3 regions of the Proteus vulgaris genome follow, and region 3 is predicted to be linked to each of the others. Evidence: predicted binding sites of a transcription regulator. Region 3 holds the regulator's gene; each other region holds the start of a gene.

What was found. Region 3 encodes ArgR, which controls arginine synthesis, uptake and breakdown. Its sites were predicted from a motif close to ANTGAATAAAAATACANT; they were not measured.
Positions count from the first base shown of each region.
Region 1: the regulator ArgR is predicted to act here: its motif matches at 7,381-7,398, upstream of argC (N-acetyl-gamma-glutamyl-phosphate reductase).
Region 2: the regulator ArgR is predicted to act here: its motif matches at 2,761-2,778, upstream of argA (amino-acid N-acetyltransferase).

Region 1 is NZ_CP090064.1:97,508-108,781, forward strand. Features, by position in the region: gene LW139_RS00450 (LysR substrate-binding domain-containing protein) at 254-1,267, shown strand; gene LW139_RS00455 (M20 metallopeptidase family protein) at 1,339-2,517, opposite strand; gene LW139_RS00460 (hypothetical protein) at 2,517-2,966, opposite strand; gene LW139_RS00465 (DUF3100 domain-containing protein) at 2,963-3,784, opposite strand; gene poxB (ubiquinone-dependent pyruvate dehydrogenase) at 4,354-6,078, shown strand; gene argE (acetylornithine deacetylase) at 6,171-7,334, opposite strand; gene argC (N-acetyl-gamma-glutamyl-phosphate reductase) at 7,435-8,439, shown strand; gene argB (acetylglutamate kinase) at 8,460-9,233, shown strand; gene LW139_RS00490 (argininosuccinate synthase) at 9,309-10,517, shown strand; gene argH (argininosuccinate lyase) at 10,595-11,274, shown strand, end outside.
Region 2 is NZ_CP090064.1:3,529,668-3,540,941, forward strand. Features, by position in the region: gene mltA (murein transglycosylase A) at 1-460, opposite strand, end outside; tRNA gene LW139_RS16960 (tRNA-Met) at 818-894, shown strand; tRNA gene LW139_RS16965 (tRNA-Met) at 926-1,002, shown strand; tRNA gene LW139_RS16970 (tRNA-Met) at 1,025-1,101, shown strand; gene amiC (N-acetylmuramoyl-L-alanine amidase AmiC) at 1,309-2,571, opposite strand; gene argA (amino-acid N-acetyltransferase) at 2,812-4,146, shown strand; gene recD (exodeoxyribonuclease V subunit alpha) at 4,223-6,133, opposite strand; gene recB (exodeoxyribonuclease V subunit beta) at 6,136-9,756, opposite strand; gene ptrA (pitrilysin) at 9,753-11,274, opposite strand, start outside.
Region 3 is NZ_CP090064.1:266,071-277,344, reverse strand. Features, by position in the region: gene ispB (octaprenyl diphosphate synthase) at 1-893, shown strand, start outside; gene LW139_RS01400 (DNA-binding protein) at 943-1,359, opposite strand; gene LW139_RS01395 (DNA-binding protein) at 1,442-1,792, opposite strand; gene LW139_RS01390 (helix-turn-helix domain-containing protein) at 1,979-2,245, shown strand; gene mdh (malate dehydrogenase) at 2,348-3,286, opposite strand; gene argR (transcriptional regulator ArgR) at 3,732-4,202, shown strand; gene mpl (UDP-N-acetylmuramate:L-alanyl-gamma-D-glutamyl-meso-diaminopimelate ligase) at 4,266-5,645, opposite strand; gene fbp (class 1 fructose-bisphosphatase) at 5,810-6,817, shown strand; gene ppa (inorganic diphosphatase) at 7,017-7,544, shown strand; gene LW139_RS01360 (gamma-glutamylcyclotransferase family protein) at 7,869-8,216, opposite strand; gene tamB (autotransporter assembly complex protein TamB) at 8,222-11,274, opposite strand, start outside.

The sequences.
Region 1 (11,274 bases), 170 kb from region 3:
ATACAAAGGTTGATAGATAAGTAGAAAATAATAACACCTTATTTTGCTTTATTATTCTTTCGAATAGTTAAAGTGAATGTGTGGATAATAGAATAGATCTCGCTATTCTTATTATAAGATTAAATCAAGATAGTATGACGAGATATCACGATAGAGATATTAAAGATAGTTTATCTATTACTCATATTTAGAATAAAAATTTATAAAATTAATAATTAACCGCGCATTTGTGCAGATTAACCCAGGTACCTCTATGAACATTAATCAACTGAAAAGCTTTGTTGAAGTCGTAAAAAATAATTTCAACATTACTAATGCGGCTGAAAAACTCTACACCTCTCAACCCACAATTAGTAAACAACTCAAAATATTAGAAGATGAGCTCAGTGTGTCTCTGTTTGTCCGTAAAAATAATAATTTATTGGCATTAAGCCCAATGGGTAAAGAAGTGCATAAAATTGCCTGCGATATTCTCGGGCAAGTTGATCGTATTAAAAGCATTGTGGCTGAAGAAGATCGTAATAAAAAAGTTGATTTGCATATTGCGACAACACATACCCAAATTCGCTATTCATTGCCCAATGTTATTGACCATTTTCGGCGTTATTACCCTAATATTTCCTTGCATTTTCATCAAGGAGCACCAGCTCAATTAGCGGAAATGGTCAAAAATGGTGATGTGGATTTTGCTATAGCAACAGAGTCTATGCACTTGTATGAAGATTTAATTACTCTGCCTTGTTATCGCTGGACACGTAGTTTACTCGTTCCTTATGACCATCCTCTTGCTGAATTACAAGATGATGAACAAGTCACTATTGAACAAATGGCTGAGTATCCATTAATTACTTATGTTTTTGGTTTTACTCGGGGATCGAAGTTAGACAAGGTATTTTATAAAAATAATCTTAAGCCCAAAGTAGCATTAACGGCAACGGATACAGAGATTATTAAATATTACGTTAAGCGTCATTTAGGTATTGGTGTTATTGCAACGGCTTCTTATGATGAAACGGAAGATAGTGGTGCATTAAAATGTATAAACATCGATCATCTTGTACAACCGAGTTATACCCATATCTGTGTCAGTAAACATACGCATATGAAAGATTATATGCATGAGTTTATTTCTCTTTATGCTCCTCATATTGATAAAAATATTATTCAGATGCCAGAGCAGTGGGAAAGCCAATGGCATAGTAAAGAGGTCTACCAAGAATTACCTGATTTACGCTCTGTAAATATCAATAATAGCGTTGCAGAATAGACATCAGATCAGAATAGAAAAAAGCCCGTTGTGCGGGGGCAATAACGGGCTTTGGGCAGAATAATAAAAGATTAGCGGGTCAGAATGTTAACAAAAATCTGAGCACCAACTAATAAACAATCATCATCGACAAAATAAGGATTTGCGTGAAGGTAATTATTAATTCCTTTCGCTTGGTTACCACTTCCTAAGAAGAACATGGCTCCGACTTTGCCTTTAGTCGCGTTAACCATGTAGCTAAAGTCTTCACTGCCTGTCATTGGCTTACCGTTCGATTCAATATTCTCTTCAGGTAAGAATTTACGCATTGCATCTAATAAACGCTGATGCGCAGTTGGATGATTCACAACAGCAGGGTATCCGCTATAACTTAATGTGGTTTTAAATCCACCAGCTGTACTACGAGCCACAATTTCATCAAAACTTGCTTTCAGTACTTGGTCAGTATTTTCATCCATAGAACGGATAGTACCGCGAGCTTGAACGTGGTCAGCTAATGCGTTAGGGATAGTTCCCCCATTGATCATGCCACAACCAAAGACTGCAGGGCTAAATGGATCTGTTTTTTTCGCAACAACATAATCCATATAATCAATTAAGCGAGTCGCTTCGCGAATGGCATCTAAACCTTTGTGTGGTGTTGAACCATGTGCAGAAACGCCATAAACATCTAATGTCCATGCTGAGCCATAAGATGACATCACGCCATCATTAAAGCGTACACAACCAGTTTCAATAGCTGCATCATTATGAAGTGCGTAGGTTTCATCAACGCCTTCCATGCAACCCATTTCAACCATTTTTTCAGCACCAGGAACACGCATATCTTCTTCAGCCATTTGGAAAATAAAGCGGACGTTCGCACTCATCTCTTCTTTATTTTCGGCAAGATATTTTGCACTGGTTAATGCCATGGTCATATGAGTATCGTGACCACAGTTATGCGCACAGCCTTGGTGAATTGAGCTATGTTCATTATTAGTTAAGTCTGGCATTTCTAATCCATCCATATCAGCACGGATGGCAATTAATGGAAATTCAGCATTAACAATTAAGTCAGCAGTAAAACCGGTATATCCATCAAAAGTTCTAATTTGATAACCAAAACTTTCCATTAATTCACGGCAATACTTTGATGTCTTATATTCTTCACCTGATAACTCAGGTATTTTGTGCAAGTCTTGTCGTGTTTTTTTACTAAAGTCATTTAATTGAAAGAGTTTTTCACTGACATTATAAATATTATTCATTAGATAACTCCCTGGATAGTAAATCCAATTTGCGCGACGATTGATGCTCCAAAGAAACAACATGTTGAAACAATCATGAAAATAAGAATAACTTTCCATGACATTTTCTTAAGTTCTTCTAATTGACCACCAACAGATAAACCAGCAAATGCTAATAAAGGAACACAACAAGATAAGAAAGAGACTTTACCAATAGAACTAATAAAGAAATCTCTTACTGGTGTTTCGGGTAAACAAATAAGTATCCCAATAATTGTTGCATAAGCAAATGTTGGTAAAGATGAAGGTAAATAATGTTTTGCAACGAGTGAAATAAATACCACTAATGACATAGCAATAAAGCTATCCCACATTGCATAAAGAGCGATCCCTGATGTTAACGTCTGAGTAAACATTGCCAGTAAAATAGCAACGAATACAAATTTCATATCAATAATTATATTTTTCATGCAGTTTTGCCTCTGGTGAAAATTTTATAAATTTTTTCTGAAAGAGGTAAACCTAAATAGGTTAATGACAGTGCGCCAAGTGCTGATGATAATAAGTTAGATGCAGCGGCAACACTTAATACTTGCTGTGCTAATGCTTCATCAAGACCATTAATTAACGCACCTGATGCAGCACTTAACATTGAACCAGAACCCACGCCAGAGCCTGCAGCGAGTGCAAGTGGGTGTAATCCTGTTAATGGAGCAATACTACCTAATACACTAAACCACAAAGTACCAATAACAGAACCACATAAATAGATGGCTAATACACCAATATATTCTTGTGAGCCTGTACCGAACTTACCTTGAATTACAGCAATAGAAGGTTCACGGCTAATAGATGAACAAGCACCAATTGCACGACGACCAAATCCAAATTTAATTGCTAATGGAACTGCAATTAATACAGGTAATAAGTTTCCTAGTTCCTGAACAAATAAAGGAACACCGACACTTAAAATCATTTTAATATTAGGAACAATCATTCCTGCATATTGCGTACCTAAAATAAGTAGGCTAAAACCCACCATTTTACCGCAGAAGCCTTCTTCTTTTTCTGTAAATAATTTACCCCATACTTTAATTTTTTTACGGGTAAATCCAGCAGATATACACATACCAATAATGACAGCAAAGAGCATTGGTAGAATAGGTATTACTGCAATGCCAATCTTAATTTCTTTTTTACCAATCACGTATTGTGAAATAAAAATCAAGAAAAGGACTGCCAGAATACTAATAAAGAAAACCTTTATCGGACTTCTACTTTTGTCCATCCGTTAATCTCCGTCGAAAAATAATCAGGCTTTATTTTAGAGGACAAAAAGCAAAAGGTAGCGTGACCAATGTCATGTTTACTTCATACCTCTTTTTCATGGAGTATGAAATAATACAATGGTGATAAATTTATTAACAAATAGAAGAAAGTTAAATTTTTTAATAAAGACAGTGGGTAAGGCTGAAATGAGTCAGCTTAATTGTTAATAAAGATGTGATGTAAAAAACTATAATTAAAAATTATTTTAATTATTAAAATAATCCTATAAATAACTTTTGTCCATTATTTAGTAAATAATAATACGTTATTAATGAGATATATTCTTATTTAATGCGATTATTATAAATTTAATGAATGTATTTGTAAGTGATATTTTATTTTTACATTTTTTACCGATGCTAACTTTATCACGACAGTGACATTATAGTGATTGGTGTTATTCTTTATATTTGAGTTAATGAAACAAATTTCTCTGTAAGTAAGTGAAGGACAGAGATCAAAAAACACAAGGAAATAGGCTTAGCTCACAGAGATACAATTCACCCAAAACTGAGGAAAGACATCACCATGAGTAAGCAAACAGTTGCAACCTATATTGCTAAAGTACTCCATAATGCAGGTGTAAAACGTATTTGGGGCGTGACAGGCGATTCTCTCAATGGATTAAGTGATAGCTTGCGAAAGATGGGAACGATTGAGTGGATGGGAACCCGCCATGAAGAAGTGGCCGCATTTGCTGCAGGCGCAGAAGCCGCAGTCAATGGAGAATTGGCGGTTTGTGCGGGCTCTTGTGGACCGGGAAATTTACATCTTATCAATGGACTTTTTGATTGCCATCGTAATCATGTTCCTGTGCTAGCCATTGCTGCGCATATTCCTTCTGCTGAAATTGGTAGCAATTACTTTCAGGAAACTCATCCTCAAGAGCTTTTCCGTGAATGCAGTCATTATTGTGAATTAGTCTCAAACCCAGAGCAGATCCCGCAAATTCTCGCTATCGCTATGCGAACCGCGATTTTGAGAAAAGGGGTAGCGGTTGTGGTTTTACCGGGAGATGTTGCGCTAAAACCGGCTCCAGAAGATGCACATGAAAATTGGTATCCGTTGCAGTTTCCACTGGTTATGCCTAATCGTTTTGAAATCGAAAAATTATCTGATGCACTGAATAACGCAAAAAATATTACTTTAATGTGTGGTGCAGGGTGCGCTCAGGCACACGATGAAGTGATTAAATTGGCTCAAACTTTAAAAGCACCTGTTGTACATGCATTACGAGGCAAAGAGCACATTGAATGGAAAAATCCGTACAGTGTAGGAATGACAGGATTAATTGGTTTTTCATCAGGTTATCATGCGATGGAAAATGCAGATACACTGGTGCTATTAGGAACACAATTTCCTTATCGTGCGTTTTATCCATCAAAAGCCAATATTATTCAAATCGATATTAATCCAAGCAGCCTCGGTTCACATTGTCATGTCGATATGGCAATGATTGGTGATATTAAAGCAACACTAAATGCGATACAGCCTCGTTTAAAAGAGAAAACAGATACCTCTCACCTTGATGCCTCGTTGAAACATTACGCAAAAGCACGACAAGATTTGGATGCACTTGCACAACCAAGTGAACGAGAACTTATTCATCCACAATATCTAGCACGCAAATTGAGTGAGTTGGCAAATGATGATGCCATTTTTACCTGTGATGTCGGAACACCAACAGTGTGGGCGGCTCGTTATGTAGGAATGAATGGAAAACGCCGTTTGCTGGGCTCGTTTAATCATGGCTCTATGGCAAATGCGATGGCTCAAGCTATTGGTGCACAAGCATTAGATAGAAAACGCCAAGTTGTTGCAATGTGTGGTGATGGTGGATTCACCATGTTAATGGGCGATTTTATCTCGTTAGCGCAAATGAATTTGCCAGTGAAAGTGATTATTTTTAATAACAGCGTATTAGGTTTTGTGGCGATGGAGATGAAAGCTGGTGGTTATTTAACTGATGGAACAGATTTGCATAACCCTGATTTTGCTGCCATTGCTAATGCATCTGGTATCAAAGGTATTCGCGTTGAAAAAGGTGAAGATCTGGATAAGGCACTGAAAGAGGCTTTTGAACATGATGGCCCCGTGATTGTGGATGTGGTAACTGCAAAACAAGAGCTTTCTATGCCTCCTGAAATTAAGTTTGAACAGGCAAAAGGTTTTAGCTTGTATATGATGAAAGCGATTATTAATGGTCGAGGTGATGAAATTGTTCAACTAGCCAAAACTAATTGGTTACGCTAATCGCCTACCCGTAACTCGAATTATTTAGAGTATTAATTGAAGATAAAAACCCTATCAACTGGGGTCAGTTCATAAGCCGATAGGGTTTTTTATTATTGCGTTTTTTCTGTTAAACAGAAGTTTTCAATTAATTGTCCCATCAATTCACGAGTTGGTTCAATAAATGCCATATCAATAAATTCATCAGGCTGGTGGGCTTGTTCAATTGAACCTGGGCCTAATACTAAGGTAGGACAGAGATCTTGAATAAATGGCGCTTCAGTACAGTAGTTCACTGTTTGTGCTTTCTCACCTAATAACTTTTCAATGACTGCAACCATTTTATGATCGGTCGGGCACTCATAACCGGGAATAGGATCATGTAGCGCTTCAACATTTAAGCGACCCGGCCAACGTGCTTTTACGGGCGCTAATGTTTCGTGTAGTAAATCATCTAAATCTTGCAATGTAAGCCCGGGCAATGGGCGAATATCCATATGTAATTCACAGCAAGCACAAATCCGATTTGCTGCATCACCACCATTAATATAACCAAAGTTCATGGTCGGATAAGGGATAACAAATGCAGGGTTGTTATAGCGTGTTTTTAGCGTATCGCGCAGTGTACTAAGGTGAGTAATGGATTCATGCATTAGCTCAATCGCATTCACCCCTTTTTCTGGATCGCTAGAATGTCCTGATTGCCCTGTAATGCGTATTGCATTTGATAAATGCCCTTTATGAGCACGAATCGGCTTTAGGGATGTTGGTTCGCCAATAATGGCAAAATCAGGGCGGATTGTTGTATTGGCGGCAAAATAACGTGCACCTGCCATAGAGGTTTCTTCATCTGCCGTGGCGAGAATATAAAGAGGGTGAGTTAACGTGTTAGTATCTACATCTCGTAATGCATCAAGAATAAAAGCAAAAAAGCCTTTCATATCTGCAGTGCCTAAGCCGTATAACTTATTTTCTTTTTCTGTCAGTGTAAAAGGATCTTGTGTCCAACGACCTTCATCAAATGGCACCGTGTCAGTATGACCACAGAGTAATAACCCGCCTTTTCCTGTTCCTAATGTTGCTAAAAGGTTAAATTTTCCTCGAGTTTCAGGTACAGGTTGAATTTCAATTGAAAAACCTAATGTTTCCAACCAATTAGCAAGCAAATTAATCAGCGATTCGTTGCTTTGATCGTTCTTAGCATCTGTAGCACTGATAGAGGGCGTTGCAATTAATTGACGATAAATCTCAATAAATGTAGGTAATTTAATATTCACTGTTGACAGCCTTTCTTCATAATAGTATCAATATTCATGCACTTTTTTTGAATAAAAATACATTAATCGGTTTGTGTTCATAGTACAAGGTAAGAATGACATGTTAAATACTCTGATTGTAGGAGCAAGTGGTTACACTGGCGCTGAATTAGCCGCCTATCTTCAGCAGCATCCTCATGTGAATTTGAGCAGACTGATGGTATCAGCTCAAAGTGCAGATGCAGGAAAACGCTTTTCTGAACTTCATCCTCAATATCGTGGCTTAGTGGATCTCCCTTTAGAGCCAATGGTTGATGTTGTTAAAGCGGCTGAAAATATTGATATCGTTTTTTTAGCAACAGCCCATGAGGTCAGCCATGATATTGCCCCGATTTTTTTAGAGCAAGGTTGTGTGGTGTTCGACTTATCGGGTGCCTATCGAGTACAAAACAAGCATTTTTATCAACAATACTATGGATTCGAGCATAAGAATACAGATTGGTTATCACAGGCAGTGTATGGATTAGCTGAATGGAATGCTGACATTATCAGTCAGGCGCAATTAATTGCTGTGCCGGGTTGTTATCCAACGGTATCTCAGTTGTCATTAAAACCCTTAGTGGAAGCGGGACTGTTAGATACCGCGCAATGGCCAGTCATTAATGCCACCAGCGGTGTAAGTGGTGCGGGTAGAAAAGCCTCTTTAACCAGCAGTTTTTGTGAAGTGAGTTTGCAACCTTACGGTGTGTTTACTCATCGTCATCAACCTGAGATTGCAACACATCTGGGCATTGATGTGATTTTCACCCCCCACTTAGGCAATTTTGCCAGAGGGATCTTAGCCACTATCACCTGTAAGTTAAAAGCAGGCGTGACACAAGAGAAAATCAGACAAGTCTTTGATGAAGCTTATCAAGACAAGCCATTAGTGCGTGTTTATGACAAAGGATTACCTGCATTAAAAGCCGTGGTAGGAACTGCATTTTGTGATATCGGGTTTGCTCAACAAGGCGAACATCTGATTGTAGTAGGTGTTGAAGATAACTTGTTAAAAGGGGCCGCAGCGCAGGCGGTGCAATGTATGAATATTCGGTTTGGTTTCGCTGAAACCGAATCACTTATTTAAATAATGAGTAGGGAAGTTTCATGGAACCATTAATTATCAAACTGGGTGGTGTACTCCTTGATAACGAAGAAGCGCTAACACGTTTTTTCACCGCATTACAACAATATCGTTCAACACACTCTCGCCCTTTGGTCATCGTACATGGTGGTGGCTGTTTGGTGGATGAATTGATGGGTAAATTGCAATTACCTGTCGTGAAAAAGCAAGGCCTGCGTGTTACACCCGCTGATCAGATAGATATCATCACAGGAGCATTGGCCGGAAGTGCCAATAAAACCTTGTTATCGTGGGCAACTCAGTTTGGGCTTAATGGGGTGGGGCTTTCTTTGGGTGATGGGCAATTAGCAAAAGTCACTCAAATTAATGAAGAGTTAGGCCATGTAGGAAATGCAACTCCCGGCTCTCCAGATTTACTTAATTTATTACTGGGGGCAGGCTATCTACCTATTATCAGCTCTATCGGTATGACTGAGAAAGGTGAGCTGATGAATGTCAATGCAGACCAAGCTGCAACCGCTATCGCAGAAACATTGGGTGCTGATTTAGTGTTGCTTTCAGATGTTAGTGGCATTTTAGATGGTAAAGGTCAAAAGATAGCAGAGATGTCAGCCGAAAAAGCACAGACATTAATTGATCAAGGCATTATCACTGACGGCATGATTGTGAAAGTAAATGCAGCGTTAGAAGCGGCTAAAACACTTGGTAGACCCGTTGAAATTGCCAGTTGGCGCCATGCTGAAAAACTAACCGCACTGTTTAATGGTGTTGCAGTAGGCACCCGTATTTTAGCTTAAAAATGACTCTATAAATCTTATCACTATTTGATAGTTGGCTGAATTTAAACAAATTAGGAATTGAAGGTTATCACTATGACTAAAGGTATTAAGAAAATCGTACTAGCGTACTCAGGCGGATTAGATACTTCGGCGATCATTCCTTGGTTAAAAGAGCATTACGATAACTGTGAAGTTGTTGCTTTTGTTGCTGATGTTGGGCAAAGCCGTGATGATTTAGTTGGCGTAGAACAGAAAGCGTTAGCGTCAGGAGCATCTGAGTGTTACGTCGTTGATTTACGTGAAGAGTTTATCAAAGACTATGTTTATCCTGTGTTAAAAACCGGTGCTTTATATGAAGGTAGCTATTTATTAGGTACTTCAATGGCACGTCCAGTTATTGCTAAAGCTCAGGTAGAATTGGCATTAAAATTAGGTGCTGATGCTGTTGCTCATGGCGCAACGGGTAAAGGTAACGATCAGGTTCGTTTTGAAAGCACCTATGCAGCTCTTGCTCCGCAACTAAAAGTCGTCGCGCCTTGGAGAGAGTGGGATTTACGTTCTCGTGAAGCACTGCTGGATTATCTGAAAGTCCGTAATATTCCCACTACGGCTACACTTGAGAAAATTTATAGCCGCGATGAAAACGCATGGCATATCTCAACGGAAGGTGGTGTATTAGAAAGCCCATGGAATGCATCAAATGAAGATTGTTGGGCATGGACTGTCGATCCTAAGAAAGCACCAGAAACACCAGAATTAGTCACTGTTACAGTTAAAGCGGGTGAAGTTGTCGCTGTAAACGGTAAAACACAATCACCTTTTGAGTGTTTAGATACATTAAATACATTAGGTGTTAAGCACGGTATCGGACGTATTGATATTGTTGAAAACCGTTTAGTGGGAATGAAATCTCGTGGCTGCTATGAAACTCCAGGGGGCACTATCATGATGGCTGCTCTGCGTGGTGTTGAGCAACTAGTTCTTGATAGGGATGCGTTTAAATGGCGTCAACAACTCGGTTTAGAGATGTCGTATGTAGCCTATGACGGTCGTTGGTTTACGCCAATCCGTGCTTCACTACAAGCGGCTGCGGAATCGCTGGCAAAAGATGTGAATGGCGAAGTGGTTTTAGAGCTTTATAAAGGCCATGTGAATGCCATTCAGAAAAAATCAGAAAATAGCCTGTACTCTGAGGAATTTGCAACCTTTGGTGAAGATGAAGTTTACGATCACAGTCATGCTGAAGGTTTTATCCGTTTGTATTCCCTGCCATCACGTATTCGTGCACTGAGCAAGAAATAACGTAAGGCAATAGAGTGGTGCTAACACGCATCACTCTTACTCTCTTTTATTACACAGAATAAATACAGGAAGCGATTATGGCACTCTGGGGTGGACGTTTTAGTCAGGAAGCTGATCAACGGTTTAAACAATTCAATGATTCACTGCGGTTTGATTTTCGACTGGCACAACAGGATATCTTTGGCTCAGTAGCTTGGTCTAAAGCGTTAGTCACAGTGGGTGTATTATCGCAAGATGAACAAGCTCAACTTGAGCAAGCTTTAAATGAATTATCAGAAGAAGTAACAGCAAACCCACAATCTATTTTACAAAGTGATGCAGAAGATATTCATAGTTGGGTTGAAAGTAAGCTTATTGCCAAAGTCGGTGATTTAGGTAAAAAATTACATACAGGTCGTAGCCGTAATGATCAGGTCGCAACAGACTTAAAACTATGGTGCAAAGAAGAGGTCATTCATCTTCGCCAAGCGATTGTTGAGCTACAAAAAGCTTTAGTTATTACCGCAGAACAAAATCAAAATGCAGTGATGCCGGGTTATACCCATTTACAACGCGCTCAACCAGTAACATTCGCACACTGGTGTTTGGCCTACAATGAAATGTTAGCCAGAGATGAAAGCCGTTTAGCTGATGCTTTGAAACGTTTGGATATCAGTCCGTTGGGATGCGGTGCATTAGCAGGCACAGCTTATGATATCGATCGTGAACAATTAGCGGGATGGTTAGGTTTTGCGAGTGCAACTAACAATAGTCTAGA
Region 2 (11,274 bases), 1.1 Mb from region 3:
CTGCACGTGAAGGAAGTTTCGAGCGACTATTGGCGGGCATTTTATAAAGAGGATATTGGAATTCACCTTGTCGTGTTAAACGAGCTTCAAGGACTGGCGTATAATAACCTGTAAACTGAACATTACCATAGTTATCAACACCTTCCATTTGAAAGGTGGAAAGATTAAATTGACGTAATTGGCGAGTATCAGCCCCTGAACGTAGCCAGTTTTCAACTGCTTGATAAGTCTCTTTGTTACTATTATACAAACGAGATGATGTTTGATTTATCTGATTAACTTGTTGCAGATAATCTGGGCCATTAATCGGTGTGCCTTGTGTATTTGGCGAGCTGACTTCGATCAAGTCTTGTTTAAGTTTCCCATCTTTATATTGCTGACCTTGCTCTGTAGGACGATGACATCCTGTCAAGGCAAGCGCTAACATACCTAAAATTAACGATTTTCGCCAAGTAATCATTTTTTGCCCGCTTAATGACTAAATTTGAGTGTTGATTTTGAATTAAAAAGATACCAAAGCCAAATCAATAAAGATATGAATATGGATATACTGATAGTTAAGGTTTTCTATTATCCCCTAATCAATATGACTTTTAAACATTAAGTCACAACAAGTGGAAATAGAGAGAGAAACTTAGATAAACGATGTGACTCCAATGAGTATAGTCAGCTCCTACAACTTTAAGCACCACGAGTATAACTGCCTAAAATTGCATCCTCATGTATTATTTCTGACCGTTTTTAAAAGAAAACGATAAAAATTTCATAAAAAACTTGCAACTCAGCAGATCCTGAGTATAGTGCCCCTCTGTGGAGACGCGGGGTGGAGCAGCTTGGTAGCTCGTCGGGCTCATAACCCGAAGGTCGTCAGTTCAAATCTGGCCCCCGCAACCAATTCACAAAGCAGTAAGTTTATAGTATCAGTCGCGGGATGGAGCAGCATGGTAGCTCGTCGGGCTCATAACCCGAAGGTCGTTGGTTCAAATCCAGCTCCCGCAACCAATTCTATAAATAAAAATTCAGTCGCGGGATGGAGCAGCATGGTAGCTCGTCGGGCTCATAACCCGAAGGTCGTTGGTTCAAATCCAGCTCCCGCAACCAATTTTTCTTCAAGATTTCCTCTCATTTTTATTTTCTCTTTTAATTCAAAAAGCTGATCTTATCAATCATAGATTTACTACATCAATTTTCTTTTATTTCAATAACATATTGGATAAATTTATTGTGCTGAAAATACAATAGAAATTCCAATAGAAAACACATGATCTTAGCTTTCTACTGGAATATAAAAAAGGGTATAGGAAGAGATTAGCTACGGTCAGCTAAGGTTAATTCACCGCCATTAGCGAAATAAGCTTTGATCCCTTTAAAAATAGATTCTGCAATTTGTTGCTGGAATTTAGCCGTTTTCAGTTTCTTCTCTTCTTCGATATTACTGATAAAGGCAGTCTCTACTAAAATAGAGGGGATCTCAGGGGCTTTTAATACCGCAAACCCTGCCTGATCAACTTTATTCTTATGTAGTTTATTAATCCCTCCCAACAACTTAAGCACTTCACTACCAAATTTTAAACTGTCATTGATAGTTGCCGTTTGTACAAGATCAAGCATCGCATGATCAACATAACGGTCACCACTTTTGCTCACACCACCGATTAAATCAGACTCATTTTGTGTTTGTGCAAGATAGCGTGCAGTGTTACTGGTCGCCCCTGTTTTTGATAACGCAAAAACAGATGAACCTCTGGCAGAACGATTCGTAAATGCATCAGCATGAATAGAAACAAACAAGTCAGCTTGCATTTTTCGTGCTTTAGCAACACGCACCGTTAATGGAATAAACACATCTTCATTACGTGTCATATACGCCTTCATTTTGGCGTCTTTATCAATTAATGTTCTTAAGCGACGTGCAATTTGTAATACCACATCTTTTTCACGTGTTTTGTATTTTCCAATGGCACCAGGATCCTCCCCACCATGCCCAGGATCGATCATGATAATGATAGGTCTGTCTCTCCCTGCCCTACCCGGTTTTCGGGTGTCTGTTTGGGCTGGTACCGCTTGTTGTAAATCACCATCATTATATTCACGTAACAGTGCTAAGAGTGGATCATCTTCAGCATTTGCACCATGGCTTGGGTAGAAATCTAACACCAAACGGTTTTTAAATTCCGCAACAGGTTTTAGAGTAAACATTTGTGGTTGTACTGGTGTTTTTACTTCAAAAACTAATCGCACTGTTTTAGGCGTATTTTGACCAACACGGATCAACTTTAAATAAGGATCGCTAGTCTGAACTTGATTAGCCATACCCTTTAATACGCTATTAAGCTGAATACCTTCTAAATCCACCACAATACGTTCTGGGTTTGATAATGCAAACTGACGATATTTCAGTGGTGTTTTTGATTCTATAGTCACGCGAGTATAAGTCGAGGCTGGCCAAACCCTGACAGCAACAATAGATGCTGTCGCAGCAAAGCCAACAGGACTAACACTTAACAATAATAACGCGCCAATTCCTTTAATAAGACGACGACGAGTTTGATTGTGCTCAGAATGACTCATGAAAATATTCCAAAAAAACGATTAACGTCAATAAACTCTAAAAAGAGATAAAAAAAGTTAAGAACGAAAAACTTTACCCAATCCACACTCTACTGTCACTTAAAAACAGCACAATTACTCACATTTACACGAATATTCTGCCCTCATGCAAAACAATAAGATAGGATTTTACTTGCCATTCCTCATCAAAAAGAATAAAAATACATTAAATGCGAATAAAAATTCACTTGAGAGGGTTTTATGAAAGAGCGTAGCACCGAATTGGTCGATGGATTCCGCCACTCGGTTCCGTATATTAATGCACATAGAGGCAAAACATTTGTCATTATGTTGGGTGGCGAAGCTATCGCACATGAAAATTTTCCATCTATCATTAACGATATTGGATTACTACACAGTTTAGGTATCCGTTTAGTGGTTGTTTATGGCGCAAGACCACAAATTGATATGGCACTTGAAGTACAAAAAGTTTCACCAATTTATCATAAATATACTCGTATTACTGATAGTAAAACCTTAGAAATTGTTAAACAAGCAGCGGGTACATTACAGCTCGACATCACTGCACGTTTATCAATGAGTTTAAGTAATACACCATTACAAGGTGCGCATATTAATGTCGTTAGTGGCAACTTTGTCATTGCACAACCCTTGGGAGTTGATGATGGCGTGGATTATTGTCATAGCGGAAAAATTCGTCGTATTGATGAAGAAGCTATTCACCGTCAATTAGACAGTAACGCCATCGTATTAATTGGCCCTGTTGCAGTGTCTGTTACTGGTGAAAGCTTTAATCTCACATCTGAAGAAGTAGCGACACAACTTGCTATAAAACTTAAAGCGCAAAAAATTATTGGTTTTTGCTCTTTCCAGGGTGTTGTCGATGAAGATGGACACATTGTCTCTGAATTACTACCTAATCAAGCCGAAGATAAAATCCAAGAGCTACAAACCGAAGGCGATTACCACTCAGGTACAGTCAGATTTTTGCGAGGTGCCGTTAAAGCCTGTCGCCGAGGCGTAGAGCGCAGTCACCTATTAAGTTATCAATCTGATGGTGCGCTTATTCAAGAGCTATTCTCTCGCGATGGTATAGGAACTCAAATCGTGATGGAAAGTGCAGAAAAAGTTCGTAGAGCCAATATCAATGATATTGGTGGCATACTCGAACTTATTCGCCCATTAGAGCAACAAGGTATTTTAGTCAGACGTTCAAGAGAACAATTAGAAATGGAGATAGATCAATTCACCATTATTGAACGCGATAATATGACTATAGCCTGTGCTGCTCTTTACCCTTATCAATCAGAAAAAATTGGTGAAATGGCTTGTGTTGCTGTTCATCCTGATTATCGTAGCTCTTGTCGTGGTGAGGTATTACTACAACGAATTTCTGCCCATGCTAAGCAATTAGGATTAGAAAAACTATTTGTTTTAACAACGCGCAGTATTCACTGGTTTCAAGAAAAAGGATTTGAACCTGCTGAAATTGATAAATTACCCATTGAAAAGCAGGCGCTCTACAATTATCAGCGTCGCTCCAAAATTTTGATTTTAGATTTACATAAAGAGTAACTATCAAATATAAACAAAAAGACAGGTATCCCTCTCAATATCTGTCTTTTATTGTTTTTGTCTTATCTGATAGAGATTAGTAACGTAACTTATCGACTAAACCACTTCGACGCTGAATACGTGTTTGAATAGCCATTTTCACCATATATTCGCAGGCATAAAGAGAAAGTTTTTGTTTAGCGCGAGTTAAGGCGGTGTACAGTAATTCACGGCTGACCACTGGCGAAAATTTTTCAGGTAATACTAATGCTGTATGTGTAAATTCAGATCCCTGTGATTTATGCACTGTCATAACATACGCCGTTTCGTGTTGAGGTAACCGGCTAGGCTGAATGGCTTTTAAGGTACCATCTGGCAATTGGAAAAAGGCTTTCATTTCGCCTTCATCATTATTGAGCATAATACCAATATCACCATTAAACAGCCCAAGTGTACTATCATTTCTCTGGATCATAATCGGACGTCCAATGTAGTCACTCTGGTAGCTATTTGTAGGGCGACGAATTAATCGTTGACGGTGCAATAGCATTTCAATTCGATCATTTAACCCACTTACACCAAATGGCCCTTCTCTTAATGCACACAATAAACGATACTGGTTAAATGTGTTAAGGATCGCATCAGGAGTGGCTTTTTCTGCTATCAATGAGAGATACTGTCGATAGGTTTGTGCTGCATCTTGTATCATCAGTAAATAGTTTTCATCACTCTCTAATGGGATAAAATTCACATCTTGAGTATCTAGTGCCATTTCAATTTGTTGAGGCGTAATTACTGCCTTCTTCAGCAATGTCAGCGCTGTTTTAGTCTGTCCTTGGTTTACAGCAAAAGCAAGTTGACCAATTCCTGAATTCGAGCCAAATCGATAGCTTTTTCGTAATAGGCAAAGTGAATCACTAACAACTGAAACGGGTGTGTTAGAAACAGAGATAATATCTGCAGATTTTGATAACTCACCTTGTGTTAAATAATCAATTTTATCAAATCGCTTTTGGCTCAAACCATCATCCGCAAAACGGCAAATATCCCCTAATACAGCTCCAGCCTCAACAGAAGCGAGTTGGTCTTTATCTCCCAAGAAAATAACGTGGCATTGCTGTGGGAGTGCATCAATTAAGCGAGCCATCATAGGTAAATCAACCATTGACGCTTCATCAACCACTAAAATATCAAGTTGTAATGGATTATCTTTATGGTAACGCACTTGCTGGCTTTCCGGCTGAGCCCCTAACAAACGATGAATAGTTTGTGCTTGCTTTGGCATCCACTTATTTTCTTCTTCACTTAAAGCAAGTTGAGCAAGTGCTTTACCTAGGGATTCTGTTAATCGGGCAGCAGCTTTTCCAGTTGGTGCTGCTAATTGAATAATGGGTTTCTCATTCGAAGTAAGCATCACAAAAGCAGCCAAGATTTTTGCCACCGTTGTGGTTTTTCCTGTTCCTGGACCGCCAGAGATAATAGAGATAGGGCTAGTGATAGCAACACTGGCAGCTACTTTCTGCCAATTAGTTTCTTTATTTTCTTTTGCTGTTGGAAAAAGCTGATTGAGTGCTTTAATTAATGCATTTTCATCAATATCAACCACCGGATGTTCTTGCCTAAAAAATTGAGCCACTTTTTCTTCATAGCTCCACATTCTTTGCAGATAAAGAAGCCCATTATCTAAAATGATAGGTGATGGAGAATTATCACCACCTTGATTAACACAATGACTATGTATTAACGCTTCAATTATTTGATCAGTAGAAGGCTCTCCCATTCTTTGCCAAATAGCGCGAGCAAGTTCGTCTTGCCTACCATCAAACAATTGATTTTCTTTGATAATATTTAATGGCAAACAAACATGTCCAGCTCCTGTTTGAGTGCTTAAATAAGCAAAGATAAACAGTAAAATCGGATTTTCATCTTCCACCAGCATTTGTGCAAATCGAAGATCTAACGGTCGTAATACATTTTGTGTAATCGCTTGTTCTAATAGTTTGATCATTTTTATTTCTCATCGACTACATCAGGAGTGCTACTTTTCATACTTTTGCCTGTAAATAACGCATCTAGCGCCAAAACAAACGCCTCATCAGGTAAATAAGCATAAACTCCATTTCCAGGGTGTGCTTTATCTATACCACGTAAGAAAAGATAATAAATTCCCCCAAAATGGCTTTTGTAATCATAATCTGGAATGCGTTGCTGTAAAAAACGATGTAATGCTAATGTATAGAGTTGGTACTGCAAATCGTAACGGTGATCTATCATTGCATTGACCATCGCTTCTTGAGTGTAATCTTCACTCGATTCACCTAACCAATTTGATTTGTAATCCACCACATAGTATTTCCCTTCCCAGCAAAACACTAAGTCAATAAAACCTTTTAACATGCCTTCTACTTGCTGGAATTGTAAAGCAGCACAACGTTTTGATAAGGGATCAAACTGACTTATTAATTGAGTCAACTGAGATGATGTTATTTCTTGTTCAATTGGCAAATAAAATTGTAACTCATCAAGTTGTTGTGTTTTAGGGATATCAGCAAGGCATAATCCATCATCATTAAGAGGGGTATAAAACAGTGTTTCCATCCATGTTACTAATAATGGCGCCCACTTTTCATCAAATCCTTGAGCCGTTAATTGCTCTTGCATCCATTGTTCATCAATGGGTTGAGAAAAATCTAAGACTTCAAGCAAGCCATGTAAGAATGTTCCCGCAACCGCACCACGAGGAAAATGATGAATCGAATTTTCATCTGTTTCTTCTCGTTGTTTCTCACCTTTGGCATCAGTATCCAATCCAGGAGCAATAGATTGCACTAAAGCCTCAATATCGCCCAAATCGAAATGGTATCCGCGATTTGAATGTTGATAAGTTAGTCCTGAATAACTGGTTATACGCCAATTATCATGGATTTTACGTTTAAATACTGCAGCCTCTAATTTTGCCTCATTGACTAACTGAGGTTGGTAACGTTGTGCTGAAACTTCATCGAGCGTGATCACACTAATATTTTCATCGAGTAATGCATGGATTGATTGATGTAATAATTCGCTATTCCCTTCTTCACCTTGCTGTAATAAATACCCTAAAGCATTTTTATGAAGATCAGTCAGTCCCGATTTACGTTTATTCCCTTTCACCAATGGCGCAGCGCCCACATAACAACAAAATTTAGAACGAGTTAATGCTACATAAAGTAGGCGTAAATCTTCTGCTAAACGTTCTTCATCCGCTAAACGCAAGCTTTCAGGCCTGCTAAAAATATCTAACTTAGCGTAAAATTTTTCTCTGTCATGATAAAGCGCCCCTTTTTGCTCTTGATAGTTACAAGCAAAAGGTAAGCAGACAATAGGATATTCAAGGCCTTTGGATTTATGAATAGTACAAATTCGCACAAGATTTCGGTCACTTTCCAAACGCATTTGTTGGCTTTCTGATTGCGCATCAGGATGAGAAATTTGTTGTGCTAACCAACGAATAAGCGCATGTTCACTATCAAGCTGTAACGAGGTTTCCTGCAATAATTCGCCAATATGCATGATATCAGTGAGTCTCCTTTCACCATCAATACTGGCAAGTAGATCCTCGGCAATCTGATTATCCATCATAATCTTACGCAACATCGGTAAAACGCCACGTTTTTGCCATAATACATAGTAGTCAGCAAATTTCTCTACATAACTATTCCAGCGTTGTTCATCACGATTTAGGCTATCAATTTCTCTTGCACTAAAACCAAATAACCGACTAGCTAAAGAGGCTCTTAAAACACGCTCTTTCTCTGGCGTTACAACTGCTTGCAGTAACCAAAGCAAATCTTTAGCTTCATTGGTTTCAAATACACTTTCACGGTTTGATAAGAATACAGATTGTATAGAGAGTAAGTTTAGTGCATCACGAATAAGTAATGCTTCTCTACGACTACGAACCAGCACCATAATATCAGCCGATGTCAGTGATTTTTTTTCACCTTGCTCTAGGAGCCATGCTTGCTGTTGATCGCCTGCTGATAACCAATCACGAATTTGAGCTGCACATTGCGTTGCCATAATTTGCTCATAATTTCCCGTTGATAGGCTTTCACCTTCAGCAAGCCAAAAGTTAAAAGGTGAGATCGATTTACCATGGTAAATAAAAGCCATATCTTGGTTTTTTTCAGCAGAACTCACCTCAATAAAAGGGATATGCTCAAATAAAAACGGAGCACTAGAACGCATAAAAAGTTTATTAACCGCATTCACCATTCCCGGAGCAGAACGCCAGTTAGTATTTAAAGTGTAATGGTGTGTTGTTTGTTTTCGCGCTTGAATATAAGTAAAAATATCAGCACCACGGAAAGCATAAATTGCCTGTTTAGGATCACCGATAAAAAGTAACCCACTGTTTTGATGCTCACCATAAATAGCATCAAAAATACGGTATTGTTGAGGATCGGTATCTTGAAATTCATCAATCATTGCAACGGGATAACGCTCACGAATAGCCAGTGCTAATGCTTCTCCCCCTTCACGTTTTAATGCTCTATCTAAGCGTGTTAAGAGATCATCAAATCCCATTTCACCCCGACGCATTTTTTCATTTTCAATACCTTGGCGTATTTCGGGAATAGCATTCACTAAAATAACATCACGCAGTGTTAAGCTTTGTTTTGTTAGACTCTCAATTTCAACAAAAAGAATATGCTCAGGAGCAGGGCCTTTGGTCGCTTTTTCATTTAAAATTTCTTGAGAAAAACGAACCAAGCAATCAGGTAACTGATAGCTTTTTGTTTCAAGCGTTGCGGCCCATAACGTGATTTCTTCAATCCATTTAGGTAAAAAACGGCTACTATAACTTCGTTTATCCACTCCTGAGGCCGTTATCCACGCTTCAACTTCATGATGATGTTCATTCCAACGCGCTTTCACCTTATTAATGGCTTCAATAACAGCTTGATGTCGCTCTTTTACCGACTCATTTTCGCTGTCTAATGCCACACCTTCTATTTCTGGCATCTCACCTTGTAAATAAGGCTGTATTTCATAAAGTAGCTGCTCTGGACCAGACCAAATCTGGCTAACCGCATTAGCAACATCATAAGAAAGGGGATAACAGTGGCGACGCCAAAAATCAGCACAAACACGTTTTTTCAGCTCATATTCATCTTGGATCAAGACTTGTTCAAACAATACACCTGACTCAAATGCATTGTTTGCCAGCATACGCTGGCAAAATCCATGAATAGTGTAAATAGCAGCTTCATCCATTTGACGCTCAGCTTCTAATAACCACTGCGCGGCTAACTCTTTATTAGGAATTTGTTTGAGTAATTCTTGGTATGTTTTGTCACCACTATCAACATCATGACGGATACAGGCAAGCCTTAGCTCATGGATATTTTTACGAATACGTGCACGTAATTCATCGGTTGCCGCATCTGTAAATGTCACAACCAAGATCTCTTCAACGCTTAGAGGTCGATAAAACGCAGAATCTCCCCCTAAACCAAGAAGTAATCGCAAATACAGTAATCCAATGGTATAGGTTTTACCTGTACCCGCAGACGCCTCAATAAGGCGCCTTTGGTACAAAGGAAGTGTATAAGGATTTAATGGCTGTGCCTGTATCGCTTCACTCACTCTTTAATTTCCTCAACTGGTAACGTTTTTTGTAATTCACTGACTGTCGTATAACGTTTCCATTTTTTATTTTGCGCGTAATCAGCATCTTTACCATCTTTGCCAATTATTTGAGAAACAAACACAAAACCATTTGGTTTTATTACTGCTTTTTCATAAAACTCAATAGCTTGTTTTAACGTCACTTTATTAAGCTCAGCTAAGAATTTCTCTCGTCCATCATATTTTAAATTATTACGATGGAAATCATTTCGATAAAGAGAGACTTCTTCATAGAAAGTTTGAGGTGGTTGTTTAACTTCAGTAATAATTGCTTGCTTATACTGATTAAAATCAGCCTCACTCATTTTTTTCAAACGTTCGTAGGCTTGCTGATAAAATGCATTATAACGTTCATTTAAGTAAACCGGAGGTTTAGCATTACTTTGTAATAAGAAACCTAGGCCAGACTGTTCACCCATAGTGCCTTGATAAGCAAATACAGCATAACCAAGTTGCTCTTCTGTTCTTAATTGATCATAAAACCAAGGTTTAATAACTGAAGCTAACACAGAAGAAATAGCCTGACCTTCAAGGCGGCTATACCCAGTAGGGATATAAAGTTCGCCTAAAGCATTATCTGTACTGTTTGATTTATTTTGAAATTCAACGGCATCTAATTTATTGAATACTAGTGTTTCACCAATCCAGTATTCTGTTCCTTGATTACCTAATAACTCATGTGCAGATTTCGCTATATCACGGCTTTGCTCTGGCGTTAAATTACCAACAATCAGTGCTTGAAGTGCTGCGTTTTTAATCACTTCACGGCGGTTATCAATAATATCTTGTAGTGTAATTGACTCTAATGCTTTGAGTTTGTCAGCTTCTTCATAATACGGAATAGTATTTAATCGGCGAGCTGGCAGCATAGCTGCTTCAAACGCTTTTAGGTTATGAGTTACTTCAAGTTGTTCACGATACCAAGATTTAGCCTGTTCAAGCTCTTCTTGCGTTGATTCAAAGCTCATATAGCTTTTTAATGTTGCATTAACTAATTCTGGTAAATGTTGTGTATAACCATTCATTGAAAAATCAATGCCTTGTCCTGATGAGGATGAGATATTCATACCTGCAACAGAAGCTTGGTAAGATAATTCACTAAGTGCTAAACCAGCAAGATAATCAGTTAAGGTTTGTGTAACTTGCTGTTTAACCGTAATGTCTGATTTCTTATTTACTAAACTTAATGTAACGCTGGCTTTTGGCTCATCAGAAAAATAGTGTGATGGCATATAGAACAAGCGAGCACTTTTATCTTGCCACAATAATTGTGGTTTAGTGATTTTACTATCAGCGTCAATCAACGACAGATTATTAGGAATATATGGGTTAAGTGTCGGTAAGGATAATGAAATATCATCCGACAACTTCTGCCATGTTTCTAATTGTTTAGCTGTAATTTTATCAACTTGATAAGGTGCATTAACAAAATAAGCTTGTTTATTAGACGGTTCATTAGGGCTTATCACCCAAATA
Region 3 (11,274 bases):
CAGATGTTTCTTTGATAAACCAACTTGGTTACTACATCATTAGTGGTGGTGGTAAAAGGATCCGACCAATGATCGCAGTGCTCACTGGACGAGCATTGGACTATCAAGGTGACAAACATATCTCGGTCGCAGCGCTTATCGAGTTTATTCATACTGCAACGTTGTTACATGATGATGTTGTTGATGAATCTGATATGCGTAGAGGAAAACAAACGGCAAATGCCGTCTTTGGAAATGCAGCAAGTGTGCTTGTTGGCGACTTTATTTATACACGATCTTTTCAGATGATGACGGATCTTGATTCAATGCGTGTATTAAAATTAATGTCTAGCGCCACCAATGTGATCGCCGAAGGTGAAGTCTTACAATTAATGAATTGTAACGATCCTAATATTTCTGAAGATGACTATATGCAAGTTATTTACAGTAAAACAGCGCGTCTATTTGAAGCGGCTTCTCATGCGTCAGCCATTCTTTCTGGTGCCACACCTGAGCAAGAAAAAGCATTCCAAGATTATGGACGTTATCTTGGTACTGCTTTCCAGCTCATTGACGATCTGCTTGATTATGATGCTGACAACAGTCAGTTGGGTAAAAACACAGGCGATGATCTTGATGAAGGCAAACCTACGTTGCCATTACTTCATGCCATGCATAATGGTAATGAAGAAGAATCTCAATTAATTCGCCAAGCTATTGAGCAAGGTAATGGTCGCCATTTATTGGATACCGTTTTAAATACCATGAAACAAAGTGGATCTTTGGAATATACCCGCCAAAAAGCAGAAGAAGAAGCAGACAAAGCAATTGAAGCTTTATCTATCATACCTGATTCACCTTATAAAGAAGCGCTTATTGGGCTTGCTCACGTTGCTGTACAACGTCAATCGTAATCCTAATAATACTACCCCATTAATGGTATAGAAAAGCCTGCCAGAGCGACTATGTCGACTCTGGTGGGTTTTTTAATTTATTGAGTACTTCTTCATTTTCTCGCTCAATTGCGTCTTGATTATCAGCATCAATATAACTAATGAGCTTTGCTAACCCTTCTCGAAGCACAAACTTCACAATTTTTTCACGTTCTGATTTGGTTAATTGATAATACGCTTCCACCCAGATCAAAAAAGCATCCTGACGCTTTGATAAATACTCTGCGGGAGGTTCATGTGCAGCTAATACCCCAATGACCTCATCAGGTAGACTTTTCACTGAATACTCGACAGCTTTCCCCTGCACACCACGTTTACGGCGATTTTCCCACCCTTCACGACGCGCCATCAAGTTCACTCCCTGCGGTGAGTTAGGTAACCCCGCAAGCCCCACTAATTCTTTCGCTGTATACCATTCTTTTTTCATGATCTCATCTCACATTCAACTAAGAGGTTAGTCAGATAGATATCTGTTGCGGATAACGCAATAATAGATTCTTTAAACTCGCCTAATCATTGACGAGTTTTTCTAAAAAACTTCTAATACCATCCCGCAATATCAGCTCTGTTAATGTTTTTTGTTCACCATCATTTAGTTGTTGGAATGCTTTCACCCAGATAACGAGTGGCTCCTCTTTTTTATTTAGTTTGTAATGTGCTAATGGTTCATAAAGTTCCAGAGCAATTAAAGTTTTATCTGGTAAACAAGAATAATGATATTCAACACCATTACCTTGCTTATTCTTTATCTTTTGTTTTTGCCAAAATTCACGTTTAGCTTTTGCATTTACACCTTGTGGTGATTTAGGTAATCCACCTATACCCGTCAATTCCTTTGCCGTATACCACTCTTTTTTCATTATGTTTCTCTAAAATTGTTATCAACTTCAAAAAAGAAATTATTAAGAAAAAAATCAGAAATCTTTTTAGAAAAATAATGTTATTTTATTTTCTAAATAATCAGTTTAAATGCTTTAGGACATTTCTAATAAACTGTTATTTATACCACTAACACAGCAATTAATTTTATAGAAAAAGGATTAAAAATGATTTCAAGGAAATCTGATTGGCATCCTGCCGATATTATTGCCGCACTTAGAAAACGAGGAACAACACTTGCTGCCATCTCTCGCCAAGCAGGGTTAAGCTCTTCAACACTCGCTAATGCACTGTCACGCCCTTGGCCTAAAGGAGAAAAAATCATTGCTGATTATCTTGGTGTTGCTCCTTCTGAAATTTGGCCAAGCCGTTATTTTCATCCTGAAACAGGAGAATTACTTGAACGAAAGATTCGTGACAAAACTAATAATTAACTAATAATTACATACATTATAATTAATAAAAAAAACCGCTGATACTATATCAGCGGTTTTTATTTAATTTTGCATTATTTTTATAGCAAAAAAAGTATTTCTTTATTTATTAATAAATTCTTCACCAAGAATTATATCTTTTTTCAATACGTCTAACATGCCATTAAGAGATTGTTTTTCAAAATCACTTAATTTACCAATAGATAAATATTCCTCTACACCGTTTTTACCTAAAAGAATAGGTTGTGCAAAGAAACGGGCATATTCTCCGTCACCTTCTGTATAGGTACATTCAATAACATTTTTCTCGCCATTTAAAGCGCGAATTAATGAAAGACCAAAACGAGCCGCAGCTTGTCCCATTGATAATGTTGCTGATCCACCACCAGCTTTCGCTTCTACAACTTCAGTACCTGCATTTTGGATACGTTTTGTCAGTGCTGCGATTTCATCATCTGTAAATGATACGTCAGCAACTTGAGAAAGTAGAGGAAGAATGGTGACACCAGAATGCCCACCAATAACAGGAACATTGGTTTTCAGAGGATCTTGGCCTTTTAATTCAGCAACAAAAGTATTAGCACGAATGATATCAAGTGTGGTGATACCGAAAAGACGTTTTTTATCGTAAACACCTGCTTTTTTAAGTACTTCAGCAGCAATAGCAACTGTCGTATTTACAGGGTTAGTAATGATACCGATAAGTGCTTTAGGGCAATTTTGTGCTACCTTTTCAATTAAGTTGCGCACAATGCCTGCGTTAACGTTGAAAAGATCTGAACGATCCATACCAGGTTTACGAGCAACACCCGCAGAAATCAGAACAACATCAGCGTCTTTTAATGCAGGAGATGGATCTTCGCCGGCAAAACCTTTTACAGTCACTTGAGTTGGGATATGGCTTAAGTCAGCTGCGACGCCCGGTGTGACGGGAGCGATATCATATAAAGAGAGTTCACTACCAGCTGGAAGCTGATTTTTAAGAAGAAGTGCCAGTGCCTGACCAATACCACCCGCTGCACCGAGAACTGCTACTTTCATTCTGATACTCCTTAGTTACGAGATAGTGGAACGCCTTAGAGAGACTCACTATTACGCAATACACCTTTTGAAAAACAATTATTTAACAGCAATATTGCATAATAAGGCATTTATAGTGGAAAATAATACTTTGGTTATTCTAAACAAATTGCTTATCTGTTAATGAGATAGTGGGCACTCTTTTGATAAATAATTCCAATAAATTGGGTAAAATGTTAAGTGGCACTATCTCCTTATGATAATCATTTAAGCTTATCATTTATTTAACAAATATTTTACTTCCTTAAATTATCACATTCAAAGTCGATAAATAAAACTTTTTTGCAGTACATTCTACTTTACAATTTTCAGTAGATTACCTCTCACCTTTCATCGTCTTTTGTTGCATAAAAATTCACTTCTCTGCATAATACGCAGGTTATTGATAACTCACTAAAGGTGAACTATGCGCGTTCCTTCTAAGCAAGAAGACTTGGTTAAAGCGTTTAAAGCCCTGCTGAAAGAAGAAAAATTCAGTTCACAAGGCGAGATTGTGACGGCATTACAAGAGGCCGGATTTGATAATATTAATCAATCCAAAATCTCTCGTATGCTAACAAAATTTGGTGCAGTAAGAACCCGAAACGCCAAAATGGAAATGGTATATTGCCTTCCAACTGAACTTGGCGTACCAACAGCAAGTAGCCCATTAAAAAATTTGGTACTCGATATCGACCATAACCATTCGGTTGTGGTGATAAGAACGAGCCCAGGTGCGGCACAACTTATTGCACGTTTATTAGATTCATTAGGCAAAGCAGAAGGGATCCTTGGCAGTATTGCAGGTGATGACACTATTTTCTCAACACCAGCGCCAGGATTTTCAACAGAAGAGTTGCGAGATGCAATCCTAAACCTGTTTGATCAGGAATTATAATCGCTTTACTCTAACGTCCTAAAATAAGCCACTAAACATTCAGTGGCTTATTTTTATTTATTATTAATACTGATTCTCTGATCCTTTAGGCTGAGCTAATTTTTTAAGCAGCTTTTCATGTATCCCACCAAAGCCACCATTACTCATAATTAAAATATGATCGCCCGCTTGTGCTTCTTTCGCAATCATATCCACTAATGTATCAAGATCGGTACTCCAACGAGCGGGTTGTACGCAATGCTCTGCAATATCACTCACTAACCATTGAATATTCGGTGGCTGGAATAAAAATACTTCATCAGCTCGACCTAATGCTGGGGCGATATCATCCTTGCTAATTCCCATTTTCATGGTATTTGAACGAGGCTCTAACACCGCAATAATACGCGCGGTTCCACCGACTTTACTGCGTAACGCTTCAAGCGTTGCTAAAATCGCCGTAGGATGGTGTGCAAAATCATCATAAACACTGACCTGATTAACTTCACCACGTAACTCTAAGCGACGACGCGCATTAACAAACTTATCTAATGCTTCACAAGCGTCATCAGGTAAAACACCAACATGGTGTGCAGCAACTATTGCCATTAAGCCATTTTGCATGTTGTGTTCACCAGAAAGCCCCCAACACACTTCTCCGACTCGCTCACCTTTATGAAACACCTCAAAATGACTACTGTCATTAGTGAGTTTTTTAGCTTGCCAATCGCCTGTTTCACCCGTGAATTCTTGTTCGCTCCAACATCCCATTCCAATGGTCTGTTTTAAATTTATATCGTTGTCAGGCATGATGATTTTTCCGCTGCCTGGAACAATACGAACTAAATGATGGAATTGTTTTTGAATTGCCGCTAAATCGTCAAAAATATCGGCATGATCAAATTCAAGGTTATTTAAAATCAGTGTGCGAGGTGAGTAATGTACAAATTTAGAACGTTTATCGAAGAAAGCGCTATCATACTCGTCGGCTTCAATCACAAAGAAAGGACTTTCACCTAATTGTGCTGAAACTTGGAAATTACCAGGCACACCCCCAATCAAAAAACCCGGCTTATAGCCACAATCTTCTAAAACCCAAGCTAACATACCTGCCGTTGTTGTTTTACCATGAGTTCCTGCAACCGCTAATACCCAACGTTCAGGTAAAATATAATCATGTAGCCATTGAGGGCCTGAAGTATAAGGCAGACCTTTTTCAAGTACAGCTTCAACACAAGGATTTCCTCGTGTCATTGCATTACCAATAATCACCATGTCAGGAACAGGTTCTAATTGTTTAGGGTCATATCCCTCAATCAGTTCAATTCCCTGATTTTCTAATAAGGTACTCATTGGTGGATAGACATTAGCATCAGAGCCTGTGACTTTATGTCCCTTAGCTCGAGCTAAAATGGCAAGACTTCCCATAAAGGTGCCACAAATACCAAGAATATGAATGTGCATGAATTTCTGTCCAATAGCATGAAGTTGGTCACTATTCTAACGATCAAAAAGCAGATAAGGAACGGATTAACCTTTGAATCATTCGATTCTTTGGCTAAACTTGCCACCACCAAGGAGATTTTCCTCCTTTTTTACTTTACCCACTCACATTCAGGACCTGCGTCATGAAAACATTAGGCGAATTTATCGTCGAGAAACAACAAGATTTTCCCCATGCAACTGGCGAACTTACTGCATTACTTTCGGCAATTAAGCTTGGGGCTAAAATTATCCACCGTGATATTAATAAAGCAGGGTTAGTCGATATTCTGGGTACTAACGGTGTTTCTAATGTTCAAGGTGAAGCCCAGATGAAACTGGATCTTTACGCGAATGAGAAACTAAAAGCGGCATTAAAAGCACGTGGTGAAGTTGCGGGTATCGGATCAGAAGAAGAAGATGATATTGTAATCTTTGAAGGTGATCGTGCTGAGAATGCTAAGTATGTTGTACTAATGGATCCTTTAGACGGTTCGTCGAATATTGATGTAAACGTTTCCGTCGGGACAATTTTCTCTATTTACCACCGTATTACGCCTATTGGCCAATCTGTAACATTAGATGACTTCTTACAACCTGGTCATCGTCAAGTTGCAGCAGGCTATGTCGTTTATGGCTCATCAACCATGTTAGTTTATACAACAGGTTGTGGTGTTCACGCCTTTACTTATGACCCTTCTTTAGGTGTGTTCTGCCTATCTCATGAAAGTGTGCATTTCCCACCAACAGGAAATATGTACTCTATCAATGAAGGTAACTACATCAAATTCCCATTAGGTGTCAAAAAATACATTAAGTATTGCCAAGAACAAGATGCAGCCACTAATCGCCCTTATACCACTCGTTATATCGGTTCTTTAGTCGCTGATTTTCACCGTAACTTACTGAAAGGTGGCATTTATATCTATCCAAGCACTGCAAGCCACCCTACTGGTAAATTACGTTTACTCTATGAATGTAACCCAATGGCGTTTTTAGCAGAACAAGCTGGCGGTAAAGCGAGTAATGGTAAAGAACGTATTCTTGATATCGAACCTAAAGAGCTTCACCAACGTATGCCTTTCTTTGTAGGTACTAAATCGATGGTTGAGCAAGCTGAAAGCTTTATGGCGCAATATCCAGACGAAGAATAATTCATTGGTCTAGCTCCGACATAGATAAACCGGGCTTCTTTTTCGTCCGGTTTTTTCATCTTTGGAAATAGAACTTCCTTTTATTTACTGCTTATTTTTACGTCATAACGCAACATGTTCGGCAAAAAACGGGTATTGTTAAAAACTTTTCGCTATACTACAGGCCACGTAAAATTAATTTTTTTATAGGAAATTTTTTATGAGCCTGAATCATGTTCCTGCTGGTAAAGAACTACCAGAAGATATTTATGTTGTTATTGAAATCCCAGCAAATGCTGATCCTATCAAATACGAAGTTGATAAAGAAAGTGGTGCACTGTTTGTTGACCGTTTTATGTCAACTGCAATGTTCTACCCATGCAACTACGGTTACATCAACAACACATTATCTTTAGATGGTGACCCAGTAGACGTTCTGGTTCCAACTCCATACCCATTACAACCAGGTTCAGTTATTCGTTGCCGCCCTGTTGGCGTACTGAAAATGACTGACGAATCAGGTGAAGATGCGAAACTGGTTGCAGTACCACACACTAAACTGAGCAAAGAATACGATCACATTAAAGATGTGACTGATCTACCAGAACTGTTAAAAGCACAGATCAAACATTTCTTTGAGCACTACAAAGATTTAGAAGCGGGCAAATGGGTTAAAGTTGACGGTTGGGAAGACGTAGAAGCCGCTAAAGCTGAAATTCTGTCTTCTTTCGAACGTGCTAAAAAATAATTCTGACGCTATCAGAATAACTAACTAAGTAAGTTATTATTTTATAATTTACTGATGAATAAGCTCTTCTTATTGAAGAGCTTTTTTATAATGGTACTACTCTTTTCTTCAAACACATTATACGTAATCTACCGCTTATCAATGTAATCGCAATACCGACTATCATTAATGTATAACCCACTAATTTATTTTATTAGATTAAACAACGATTAATTATAAATACTATTTTCGATTAAAATTATTCCCCTTTTATAAAAATAAAAACGGCTCAATATTCCTATCAAGCCGTTTTTGCATAATATTGAGTAAAAGGGTAATAACCGGTTACTCTTCTTCGTGGCGCTTTAACCAATCACCACATTTTATTTCACGTAAACCATCCACAGGCTTTTGATAAAGGTAGATCCAAGCACTGCCATAAGGCGTTGAAATCAGTTGTCGCTTGTAATCCTGATCATTCTTTTTCAATTCATCAAGCTCTGTCAAGATAGAAGGGGTTATCCGATAAACTTCGCACTCTATCTCTCCTTCACCTTCAATAACCGCAGGGTAAAACCCTAAATCATAGAGTTTGTACCCCACTAACTTATGCTCACCTAAAAGTTGCGCATACGTCATCCAGTGATGGTTACCTTGGTTTTGCCGTAAACTTCCATAAACAATAATTCGCATATAATTTAAAACTCAAATTGATAAAGCAGATCTATTGCCTGATTCATACCAGACACTGCTTGTAAATACAACCTGGGCATCAAGCGATAACGTAAGGTTAACGTCGCTAGCGAATCAAATATACCCACTCCATACTTCACTTGTAGATCGTTCGTTATCTTACCGCTGACCACAACTTGTGAGTTATCCCCCACACCTTGTGTATCAAGCGCTAAATCCGAAACACCAAAGGTTTCACCTATGCGCCCTACAAGCTGACCACTCTGACCAACGCCTAATCCTATCAGCATTGCTGTCATTTGTGATGAATCAGCATCACCACTGTCTAGACCTTCGCCTCTTAACAAGTAAGATAATGCTTCTTGTTGTGTTTTAGCCGGCTCAGAGAAAATTTCCACTTTAGGCTGGTCAGCAAGTCCTGTTACCCGAACCCCTGCAATGACATTATCTGCGGTATTATCTGGATTACGAATAGCCTCGATATTTAAGTAAGGTTGATCAACAGGTCCCGAGAACAAGATTTGGCCCTTACGTACTTGTAAGTCTTGTCCATAGGCTTTGAATGCCCCTCTTGGAATATCAACTTGCCCATTTAAACCTAGCCCTTGTTTATTCTGATTGACTTTAAGTGTTCCCGTCAATCGGGCGCTAAGTCCAAATGCGTCCAGCGTCACATCATCACCAATATTAATCGCTAAATTACTTTGAATTGGAATCGATGTCTCTTTTGGTGCTATAGGTTGCAAGTTTTTATCTAGCATCACTTCATCAGAAGATGCCGATACCGCTGATTCTGGTAATTCTTGAACCACAATACGAGCCCAAGGGATATCAATACGACCATCTAATTTCAGTAAATGAGGGCCAGCCTCAAAGACGAGATCAGGATTAACATCAATACGCACCATTGGAGGCAATGACACTCGTAGCTTATTACCATTAGCGGCGACCACTGCCCGCCATTCATCTAACTTACGCCAATCGGCATTCCCAGTAAGATTCAAATAACCTTCTGGCGTTTCAATTCTGCCGCCTAAGTCCGATGTTGCTCCATTGAATCGAACATCAACATTACCTTTCGTAATATCAAATGGGATCCAATGCCCAACCACTTTTAATTGATTAATCCCGAATTGACCAAATAACAGTGGCGATTGAGCACTTCCTCCTAAACGTAATTGAGCGCCAATATTCCCTTGAGCAATTTCACCTTTACCTAAGAACGGTTTAATTAAATCTAATGTCAAATTATCAATATCAACCGTACCTGATAGTTGGCGCTTTTTCTCAAGATCGGCAACATGTACATTACCTTTAAAGTCACCATTACCTGCAATGCTAATCAGCCATTGCAATGTTGCTTTACCATTATTCATACCTGCATTTAAGGTAATAGCATCGAAATCAATAGGTAAAATCGTTCCTTCAATATTCTGTTTTACCGCAACACCTTGCCCTTTTAGATTGACAGATGCTTTCGGTAATCCACCTTTTGAGTTCCATGTTGCAGTGGCATCCCCTGTAAATACACCTCGAACAGAAGTTTCAGGTGGCAAGAACGGCTTTATCATTGCTAAATCAAAACGTGTTAGCGTTATTGCAGCAGTTCCACTTTCACCCACTGTTATCGCTTTAGGAACACAAACTTGCGCATTTGGGTTCACCCAGCAATGAGAGCCAATCGTGATCTCTTGCTTTTCTGCCAACAAATTCAGCGCCATTGCTTTATTTAAACGCCATTCACCCACAGGGGTATCAAAAGCTGTATTATTTAGTGTTCCTTTCCACTGTTGTTTCTCTTTATCAAATGATCCAGCTAATGTCAGCCCACCAGAAACAGGCTCACCATCCATTTTCAACGTGAGTTTATGTTGTTTTTCTGTGCCTGCTGCATCTAACGTTAAATTACGGATAATTAAATCAGCTTGTTTTAACTGACGTGCAGTAATAGCCAGTTTGCCACCAATCTCTTTATCAGACTGAACATCGCCTTTAATCGTAATAGATTCAACACTCACTTGATCTTGCCATTTAATACCTTGAGCGTTGATATCAGCAATAATCTTCGGTGCATTAATATCACCTCGAATATTCACCTTACCTTTTACAACACCAGCAAGTCCTGGCACTAAACCATTTAATCCTGGCGCATTAATATTGGCATCTAATGCCCACTTGTCACCTAGATGTCCTTCGATATCGAGTTTATTCTTACCCAGTATCAGATTTAATTGAGGAATATTCCATTGCCCAGAATCATTACCATAGGCATTCCCTCTCGCCTTGATAAGATTATTTTTGATATTGCCATCTAAAGTGATTTCAGGAACACGTAATTGCCAACTTCCACCATACAGGCTTCCCGTTGTAGCAATACGCCCATCTAATTTGGCTGGCATATCAGGATACTGTTTTGCGGTATTAATTCCTGAAATAGTGAGCAATGCATTCCAACTAATGGCTTTACTCCAATCAGCAACACCTGTGATATCAGCATGACCTTGTAATGCTGCTAAACGCAGACGTGTTAACTCTATTTTTTCTTCATTACCCTTTGCATCCAACATTAATTTAGCCGGTGGGATCTCCTGACCTTGGATATCAGAACGCAATGAAAGATCGTAATTATCCGTCTGGCCATTGAGACGTAGTCGAGTGTCATTAAGTTGATATTGTGCATCACCAGTTAATGGCCAACGTACTTTTTGACTCTCTAAAGTCAGTTTTAATGGAAGATGTGGCTTGGCTAACTCAGCCTGAGCATCAAGTGTAGCGGTTACTGTTCCAGTTAAAGAAAGTGCTAATTTAAGCTCTTCGAGTAACGCACCTTGTAAAGAAAGTGTCGCTTTTTGATCTTTAAAATCTTCAAGCCCCACAACATCACGAATGGTTGCGTTGATATCTAAATTAACAGGCCATTGTTTATCAAGCGTGATCCCCCCATTTAAACTGACCTCACCTTCAGGCGCATCAACACGTAATTTAGTGAGATTAACTTGCTTACCTTGAATATTTGCCTCAAAAGATAATTGATTGATAGTAACTGGAGTATCCCCAC